Regions from separate parts of the Mesorhizobium sp. M0500 genome, predicted to be linked through region 2. Evidence: predicted binding sites of a transcription regulator. Region 2 holds the regulator's gene; each other region holds the start of a gene.
The links. The regulator LexA, encoded in region 2, represses DNA repair genes until DNA is damaged. The targets are predictions, from matches to a motif close to TGTTCNNNNTGTGTTCNG.
Positions count from the first base shown of each region.

Region 1 (3,267 bases), on a different contig from region 2:
CACGCCGGTCAGGCCGGAGCCGATCTGCGAAGCCAGCCGGATGCGCTGGCTCTCGCCGCCCGACAACGTGCCGGAGTTGCGCGACAGCGTCAGATAGTCGAGACCGACATCGTTGAGGAAGCGCAGCCGCTCGCGGATTTCCTTGAGCACGCGCACCGCGATCTCATTCTGCTTGTCGTTGAGCGATGCAGGCAGGTCGGTGAACCACTGGTCGGCCTTGCGGATCGACAGCTCGGTGACCTCGCCAATGTGCTTGCCGGCGATTTTGACCGCGAGCGCCTCGGGCTTCAGCCGATAGCCGCGGCAGGCCGGGCAGGGCGTGGCCGACATGAAGCGCTCGATCTCCTCGCGCATCCAGGCGGATTCCGTTTCCTTCCAGCGGCGCTCGAGGTTGGGGATGACGCCCTCGAAGGTTTTCGTCGTCTTGTAGGAGCGCAGGCCGTCATCGTAATGGAAGGTGATTTCGCGCTCGCCGGTGCCGTGCAGGACGGCTTGCTTTGCCTCCTCGCTCAAATCCTTGAACTTGTCGCCGAGCTTGAAGCCATAGGCAACGCCCAGCGCTTCCAGCGTCTGCGCATAGTAGGGCGAACTCGACTTCGCCCAAGGGCTGACGGCGCCGGCCCGCAGCGAGACATTCTCGTCGGGCACGACCAGGCTGGCATCAATGGCGCGTTGGCTGCCGAGCCCGTCGCAGGTCGGGCAGGCGCCGAACGGATTGTTGAAGGAGAATAGCCTGGGCTCGATCTCGGGAATGGTGAAGCCGGATACCGGGCAGGCGAACTTTTCCGAGAACAGCATGCGTTCATGCGTCTCGTTCTTCGATTTGTTGACCGAATCCTCGCCGGTCTGGCTGGCGTCGAGCGGCTTGTCGGCAAATTCCGCCACCGCCAGCCCGTCGGCCAGCTTCAGCGCGGTCTCGATGGAATCGGCGAGCCGCGTCGCCAGATCGCCGCGCACGACGATGCGGTCGACGACGACGTCGATGTCGTGCTTGTACTTCTTGTCCAGCGCCGGCACGTCGGCGATCTCATAGAAGACGCCATCGACCTTGACGCGCTGAAAACCCTTCTTCTGCAGCTCCAGCAGCTCCTTGCGGTACTCGCCTTTGCGGCCGCGCACCATCGGCGCCAGGATGAACAGCCGGGTGCCTTCCACGACTGCAAGCACCCGGTCGACCATCTGCGAGACCGTCTGGCTCTCGATCGGCAGGCCGGTGGCCGGCGAATAGGGTACACCGACGCGGGCGAACAAAAGCCGCATATAATCGTAGATCTCGGTGACGGTGCCGACCGTCGAACGTGGGTTCTTCGAGGTGGTCTTCTGCTCGATGGAGATGGCTGGCGACAGGCCGTCGATCTGGTCGACGTCCGGCTTCTGCATCATTTCGAGGAATTGCCGTGCATAGGCCGAAAGGCTCTCGACATAGCGGCGCTGGCCCTCGGCGTAGATGGTGTCGAAGGCAAGCGACGACTTGCCCGACCCCGACAGGCCGGTCATGACGATCAGGCTGTCACGCGGCAGGTCGAGATCGACATTCTTCAGATTGTGTTCGCGTGCCCCGCGAATGGAGAGATATTTATGGTCGGCCATCGCCGGTCGCCGCCTCAGAATCTGGAATTCGTGGGATGGGCGGGTTTTCCCGACCACCCCCTATGTAGGCAATTTCGCCGCCTTTTCGAGAGACGCCACAACTCTCGACCAAAGCGTTTAACCGCCTTTCGCGCGAACGGGCAAGCGGAAAGAACAAAGGCCGAACACGCTCCTGACAAAAGCTGCCCGTGGGGCCGGCTTCCCAAAACGTCTCGCGATCACATTTTTCGGTAATCGGCTATTCAAGGTTGACGTCCCTGCACCGTGGGGGCAGACTCCAGACGTCAACGAAGCCGGCCGTCTTTCGATGGCCTCGCGGCCTGGGGCTAGCCTGCGAGACGCCGCGGGTTATGCGATGAGCGCTTCGACGACGACAGTCGCAACCAACAGAAGGAGAGCAGAGGCATGACTCCACCGGATTGTTCGTTGAGGCTCCACGTGTCGCTGGAGCCGCGGCAGGTATAAGTGGCCAGGGTCAGGCGTTTTCGCTGCCCGCCAAACGGACCTGCTGATCCCCATAAAATCAGAGACTGCTAGTCGGATCGTCGGCTGAATGCCGCGAAGCATCCGAAATAAAATGCCGGCAGTACACTCCCGGCAATTTGGATTTCAGATCCAAGAAGCCCCGTCAGTTGCAAACGCAATGGCGGGGCTGTTCGTTTGAAGCGCAATATTTGTGGTTCACACCAGGCGAGCTTAGCGGCTGGAGGGCCTGATCCCGCCGGTAGCGACATCGATGGTGATGCTACCGGAAATCCGAACGTCGGTATCGCCAATCTTGAAGGTGCCGTTGCCGCTGCCTGGAGCCATATCGTCAGGCTCAGGCCGCGGCGCTGGCTCGGCGATGCGATAATCGCTGGTCACACCGGGCAGGGCGCCCTTTTGCGAAGACATCGAATTATCTTGGGCAAGTGCCATACCCACCAGCATGTTCGTGCCGGCTACGGTAGCGATAGCAAGGCATAACAGGCTGGACGAGCGGCTGGCGGTCATCGCCGGACTATAGTGCCGCGATAGCGGCAAGACCAGACCGATGTCGCTGAAATTGCGGGCGCTCAATCGCGTCAGTTCCGTCCGCCGGCCCAGCTCGTTCATGCGGCCTGCTTGCGAGTGTCGAAAACATGGTCGACGAGGCCCCAATCCTTGGCCTCCTGCGCGGTCATGAAAAAGTCGCGGTCGAGCGTGCGTTCCACTTCTTCGTAGGTGCGGCCGCAATGGCGGGCGTAAAGATCGGTCATGCGCCGCTTGGTGCGAAGGATGCCCTCGGCATGGCGCTGGATATCGGAGGCTTGGCCCTGGAAACCGCCGAGAGGCTGATGCAGCACGATGCTGGTGTTGGGTAGCGCGATCCGCCGCCCCGGTGTGCCGGCCATCAAAAGGAACGAGGCCATCGAGGCGGCGAAGCCCATACAAACCGTGGAGACCGGGCAGCTGATATACTGCATCGTATCGTAGATCGCGAAACCGCTGGTCACCACGCCACCCGGCGAGTTGATGTAGAGCGAGACCTCCTTGTCGGGATTGTCGGATTCCAACGACAGAAGCTGGGCGCAGACCAGCGCCGAGGTGCCGTCGTCGATCGCCCCGTTGATGAAGACGATGCGCTCGCGCAGCAGCCGCGAAAAAATGTCGAAGGCGCGTTCGCCGCGGCTCGACTGCTCGATCACCATTGGCACC
Region 1 covers NZ_JAMYRB010000011.1:104,459-107,725, forward strand. Annotated here, with positions in the region: gene uvrA (excinuclease ABC subunit UvrA) at 1-1,590, opposite strand, end outside; gene NKI70_RS20360 (hypothetical protein) at 2,287-2,685, opposite strand; gene NKI70_RS20365 (ATP-dependent Clp protease proteolytic subunit) at 2,682-3,267, opposite strand, start outside.
Region 1: uvrA (excinuclease ABC subunit UvrA) is a predicted target of LexA. The motif match lies at 1,740-1,757, and genes of this name have one in related genera.

Region 2 (3,267 bases):
GTCGATCAGCTCTTCGATGGTCGGCGCGTCGACCCCCGAGAGGCGCAGCAGCGTATCTTTTCGCGTCGAAACCACACCCTCGGCCATGTAGAGGTCCGTCGGAAAACTATCGCCCTCGGCGACGATGACCTGCCGCTCCGGTCGCATGGCCATGGCGGCGTGCAGCAGCTTGTAGATGTTGACTGATGTCGTGTCGCAGACCACCGTCTGGCCGGCCGCGGCACCGATCAGGCGCCCGAGCTGGTCGCCAAGTTCAAGCGGCATGTTGAACCAGCCGGCCGTGTTCCATGCGCGGATGAGATCATGCGACCATTCTTCGGGTCGCGGCCTTGTGCAGTTCATCGAAAGCGGCACGTGAAGCAGCTCCTAGCGAATTGCCGTCAAGATAGATCACTCCTTGCGGCAACACAAAGCGGTCGCGCATCGCGCGCAGCGGATCCGCGGCATCCATCGCTTTTATGGCCACGAGATCGGGAATTCCTGTCATGATTTGTCTGCTCCCCCAAGATCCAACGCAACGCAGGACACGCATCGACTGTTCTTCCATTACCTGGTTATGCGCAGCAAGGCTCCACCGGCGAGAAGCAGCCTGACCAGGCGGTGGAAACTTAACCGCGAGGTTGGCGTTTTGAGTTCGTTTCGTTCACGGTGCATTGACCAAACCGCACAGTCGATAGGGGTTCACTTCCGTGCCCTTTGCCGACCGACGGCCGATGCCAGTGCCGCCTTCTAGGAGGCCAGAAGGGCGCAAACGAAAGCAGAATCAAGGCGATGAGGCTCGCGGCGGTGAAAATGCGGTACGCCGGTAGGGGACGTCGTTTGTTTCCCGAGCCTTAACGCATTCATTAAACTTTAAACAGTTGCGGAACACAACTGGAACAGATAGTGTTTGTTCTGGGTTTGTTTTTCTGATTCTGTTGGGGGTCGCTATGCTGACACGCAAACAACACGAACTGCTTATGTTCATCCACGAAAGGTTGAAGGAAAGCGGTATCCCGCCTTCATTCGACGAGATGAAGGAAGCGCTCGACCTGGCTTCCAAATCCGGAATCCACCGGCTGATTACGGCGCTGGAGGAGCGCGGCTTCATTCGCCGTTTGCCCAATCGGGCCCGTGCGCTGGAGGTGCTGCGCCTGCCTGACTCGATCGCCCCCGGCCTCAATGCGGCACGCAAGTTCTCGCCGAGTGTCATCCAGGGCAGTCTTGGGCAAGGCGGTTCTCGGCAAGGCAAGCCGTCATCGTCGCGCGTGCCCGCAGCCGGAAATGACGACGATGTCGTCGCCGCCGTTTCGATCCCGGTGATGGGCCGCATCGCCGCTGGTGTGCCGATCGATGCCATCCAGCACCAGACGCATTCGATTTCGGTTCCGCCGGATATGATCATGGGCGGCGAGCACTATGCGCTCGAGGTCAAAGGCGATTCGATGATCGAGGCCGGCATTTTCGACGGCGACACGGTGATCATCCGCAATGCCGATACGGCGAGCCCCGGTGAGATCGTGGTGGCACTGGTCGACGAGGAGGAAGCGACGCTGAAGCGGTTCCGCCGCAAGGGCGCCTCGATCGCCCTGGAAGCCGCCAATCCGGCCTACGAGACGCGCATCTTCGGACCAGACAGGGTCAAGGTGCAGGGCAAGCTCGTCGGACTGATCCGCCGCTACTGAGCTCCGCCCTTGGCGCCGGCTTTGGGGTTGTCGGCCCTGCGGTATGGCGGCAGGCCCCGTGCCGCGCGTGAAAATTTCCGCTGCACGTGCCAGGGCCGGTATGATTTTTCGACGGCAAAGCGGATCTCGGCGCGCGTTGCCGCTTGTGGATCGAAATAGACGGCGGCACTTCCCGCGCGCGCCAGTTGCCGTTTGGTGACGACGAGGACCAGCCGGTCGTAGTAGCAGGGGTTATGGGCGGTGGCGTCGTCGATGACGATCAAGCTGGCAAAGGCGCAGGCTGGCCGCGCAATATCGCGGTCCTTGGCTTGCGCGATGATCGCGCCGGATGGATGCCTGGCAAGGCAGAGGCCGTCCGTGCAAATGAACGGCATGCCCGGCGGTAGGTCGGCCGGATCGGCAATGTCGAATTGCGGGTCGTTCTTTCCAGGTGTTTCCGGCGCGACGATAGCCTCTGATGTGAGCGCGCGTTTCCAGTTGTCGATGGTGAACTCATTCGGGCGTGCCCGGTTGACCGCGAGTTCACCGCTGCCGATCGGCAGCGCGACCAGCCGTGCGTCCTCCGAGACCAATACGTCGGGTATGCGTGTCTGCGTTGTCGTCAGCAAGCCGGCGAGCGCAAAAGGAAGTGCCGCCAGCCGCAACCAGGTCGTCGCCATGCTGGCAATGACGAGGGCGATCGTCACCAGAAGGACGGATCTCAGCGAAATCAGCCCGACCGCATCGATCGGCGAGCGCTCCGAGATCCACCCGGACAGGGCGATCATCGCCGTCAGCCCCTTGCCCATGACATAGAGGAAAGGGCCATCCGCACCGAACGGCATCGCCAGCGCGCTGAGAACGGCGAAGGGCATGACGACCAGTGAGACGATGGGCATGATGGCCAGATTGGCGAACAGGCTGAGCGGCGCCACGCGCTGGAAATGCCATATGGCGAAAAGCGCCGTGGCGCTCCCTGCAATGATCGAGGTCATGGCCAGACCGCACATGCCCAGCAGGACCTTTCGAGTGGCAAAGCGTAGCGGCGACCGCCGCGGCGGCGGCGTGGTGGCCCTGCCGGCGCGGTAATCGGACCAGCCTGCATAGGCGCCGACAAGGGCCGCCGTCGCGGCGAAGGACATCTGGAAACTCGGACCGACCACCTCGTGCGGCGACACCAGGATGACCGCGATGGCCGAGATCGCCAGGTTGCGCATGGTGAGCGCGGCCCGGTCGAACAGCACGGCGATAAGCATCACCGCCAGCATGATGAAGCTGCGTTCGGCTGCCACGACAATGCCCGAAAAGACGAGGTAGGCCGCAATCGAAAAAAGCGCGGCGGCCGCGGCATATTTCTTGACCGGCCGTCGCGATGAGAAATCGGGAAACAGCGCAAAGGCACCCCGCAGCAGCGCCATGATGGTGCCGGCGACCAACGCCATATGCAGCCCCGAGATGGAGATGATGTGGTAGATGCCGGTGCGCCGCATCGCTTCGTTGATCTCCTCGGGAATGCCGGCGCGCACGCCGACGATCAGCGCAGCAGCAATCTCGCCCTCGGCACCGCCGATGCGGCTGCGGATATGGTCGGCGATGGATTCGCGCGCGTCTTCGATCGCGGAAG
Region 2 covers NZ_JAMYRB010000009.1:15,575-18,841, reverse strand. Annotated here, with positions in the region: partial or broken gene kynU (kynureninase) at 1-487, opposite strand, end outside; gene lexA (transcriptional repressor LexA) at 930-1,664, shown strand; gene NKI70_RS17935 (ComEC/Rec2 family competence protein) at 1,658-3,267, opposite strand, start outside.

Region 3 (3,267 bases), on a different contig from region 2:
CTTCGGCGAAAGTCGGGCAGACCTGGCCATTCGCCGCATCGAGCGCGATCAGCCGGGCGTCGGATGTCGGCAGGTAGATGCGTGTGGCGCAGGGCTGGCCGGCGGCGACCTTGGCATCGGCATAATAGGACACGCCGCGGCAGGTCTGGTGCTGGCGGTCCTTGTTGAGCTTGACCTGCGGATCGAAGCGCCATTTCTCCTTACCGCTCGCGGCATCGATGGCGATGGCGAAATTATGCGGCGTGCAGATGTAGAGCGTGTCGGCGATTTTTAGCGGCGTCACCTGATAGGTCGTCTCGCCAATGTCGTCGGGCCCTTTCACGTCGCCGGTGCGATAGGTCCAGGCCGGCTGCAGATTGGCAACGTTTTCGGCGGTGATCTGGTCGAGCGGCGAATAGCGCTGGCCATATTGCGTGCGACCGTAATAGTGCCATTCGCCAGCCGGCACGTTGCCGCCGAGATCGGCCGTCGGCGTCACCTTGTCGGTGTTGAGTTCACCCGCAATATCCTTTGGATCGGTCGTCATCGAATAGCCGGCGACCGCAAGCGAGGCCAGCACGGCGAGGATCAGCGGCGCGCGTCCGTCGGGACCGGTAAGCCCGCGCCGCGCCCATGGCGTCAACAGCCATAGCGCGACAAGCACGATGATGCCGCCGCGCGGGCCGAGCTCCCACCAGTCGAAGCCGATCTCCCAGACCGCCCAGGCGAGCGTGCCGAGCACGATCGCCGCGTAGAGCCACAGCGCCGTGGATCTGCGCCTGTAGAGCAGCCAGGCCGCGACAAGGAAAGCTAGACCGACGATGACGTAATACCAGCTGCCCCCCAGCGTCACGAGCCAGATGCCGCCGCCGCCAACCGCCAGGCCGATGAGGAAAAGGATCAGGGAGGTGATGACCACAGCCAAGACGGTGCTCCTTCGACTGGTGCGCTCCGCGACGCGTCCATGGGCAACCCCGCATTGCGTTCCTGCCCCCACGCAACTTTCTCCGGCCCGCCTCCCCTGTCAAGCAAGCTCGGCGTTTTACGGCGCCGGCCCATCGCAAGCCCGGCGTTTTGGTTAGCGGACCCATTCAGATTGTGAGTCTACCGACTGGACAGAGAACAAAACGGAGACACTTCTGGCCTTTCGCTGCCGAATCACTACATTCGGGGGGAGATGTCCGGCTTTTCGGAAGACATGCCCTTTTTTGACGAACCGAACGCGCGGCCCGTGGCCCCGTCGGGCATTGCCGCGCGCGCCATGGCTGCCCGCAGCAACCAGAACAACGCGCCCGATTATCTCAACGGCCTCAACCCCGAGCAGAGGCTGGCGGTGGAAACCACCGAAGGCCCGGTGCTGGTGCTGGCCGGCGCCGGCACCGGCAAAACGCGCGTCCTGACCACCCGCATCGCCCACATCCTTGCCACCGGCAAGGCTTTCCCCTCGCAGATCCTCGCCGTCACCTTCACCAACAAGGCGGCGCGCGAGATGAAGCAGCGCATCGGCCTGTTGATCGGCGAAGGCAATGTCGAGGGCATGCCGTGGCTCGGCACCTTCCACTCGATTGGAGTGAAGCTGCTGCGCAGACATGCCGAGCTGGCCGGGCTCAAATCCGACTTCACCATTCTCGACACCGATGATGTCGTGCGCCTGATCAAGCAGCTTATCCAGGCCGAAGGGCTGGACGACAAGCGCTGGCCGGCCAAGCAGTTCGCCCAGATGATCGACGGCTGGAAGAACAAGGGCCTTGGCCCCGCCGACATCCCCGAGGGCGATGCCCGTGCCTTCGCCAACGGCAAGGGCCGCGAGCTCTACAAGGCCTACCAGGAGCGGCTGAAAACGCTGAACGCTTGCGACTTCGGCGATCTCCTGTGCCACCCGATCCGCATCTTCCGCGCCAATCCGGACGTGCTGAAGGAATACCACAAGCGCTTCCGCTACATCCTCGTTGACGAGTATCAGGACACCAACACCGCCCAGTACATGTGGCTGCGGCTCTTGGCGCAGCGGCCGCAATCCTCCCCCCTTGAGGGGGAGGTGCCCGCGAAGCGGGCGGAGGGGGTTGCCGCAGAAGGCACCGCTAGAGCGTCGAGCACTGCCGCCGGTAGGTCGAGCACTGCCGCACGGACCCCACCCGACCGGGCTTCGCCCGGCCACCCTCCCCTCAAGGGGGAGGGAAGCCCGCGCCTATCCACCGTCAACATCTGCTGCGTCGGCGACGACGACCAGTCGATCTATGGCTGGCGCGGCGCCGAGGTCGACAACATCCTGCGCTTCGATAAGGATTTCCCCGGCGCCACCATCATCAGGCTGGAGCGCAATTATCGCTCCACTGCGCACATCCTCGGCACGGCGTCCCACCTGATCGCCCACAATGAGGGCCGCTTCGGCAAGACGCTGTTCACCGAAAAGATCGCCGAGGACGACGAGAAGGTGCATGTCCATGCCGCCTGGGATTCCGAAGAGGAGGCCCGCGCCGTCGGCGAGACGATCGAGGCCTACCAGCGCCAGAAGCACAATTTGAACGATATGGCGATTCTCGTCCGCGCCTCCTTCCAGATGCGCGAGTTCGAGGACCGCTTCGTCACGCTCGGCCTCAACTACCGCGTCATCGGCGGCCCGCGCTTCTATGAGCGGCTCGAAATCCGCGATGCGCTGGCCTTCTTCCGCGTCGTTGCGCAAGGCGCCGACGACCTCGCCTTCGAGCGCATCGCCAACGTGCCGAAGCGCGGCTTGGGCGAGGCCACCATCCGCCAGATCCACGACACCGCACGGGCGCTGCGCATCCCGATGCTGGAGGCGGCGGCAAAACTCGCCGAGAGCGACGAGCTGAAGCCGAAGCCGCGCGCCGCGCTGCGCGAGGTATCGGCCAATTTCGAACGCTGGCAAAAGGCTCTCGAAACCACGCCGCACACCGAGCTCGCCGAGACCATTCTGGAGGAGAGCGGCTACACCGACATGTGGAAGAACGACCGCTCGGTCGAAGCACCCGGCCGGCTGGAGAACCTCAAGGAGTTGATCCGCTCCATGGAGGAGTACGAATCGCTGCGCTCCTTCCTCGAACACGTCGCACTCGTCATGGACGCCGAGCAGAATGCCGAGCTCGACGCGGTCAACATCATGACGCTGCATTCGGCCAAGGGCCTCGAATTCGAGACCGTATTCCTGCCCGGTTGGGAGGAAGGCCTGTTCCCGCACCAACGGTCACTGGACGAAGGCGGCCGCTCCGGGCTGGAGGAAGAGCGCCGCCTTGCCTATGTCGGGCTGACCCGCGCCAAGAAGAACCT
Region 3 covers NZ_JAMYRB010000008.1:153,913-157,179, forward strand. Annotated here, with positions in the region: gene NKI70_RS17320 (glucose/quinate/shikimate family membrane-bound PQQ-dependent dehydrogenase) at 1-904, opposite strand, end outside; gene NKI70_RS17325 (ATP-dependent helicase) at 1,157-3,267, shown strand, end outside.
Region 3: NKI70_RS17325 (ATP-dependent helicase) is a predicted target of LexA. The motif match lies at 1,098-1,115, and genes of this name have one in related genera.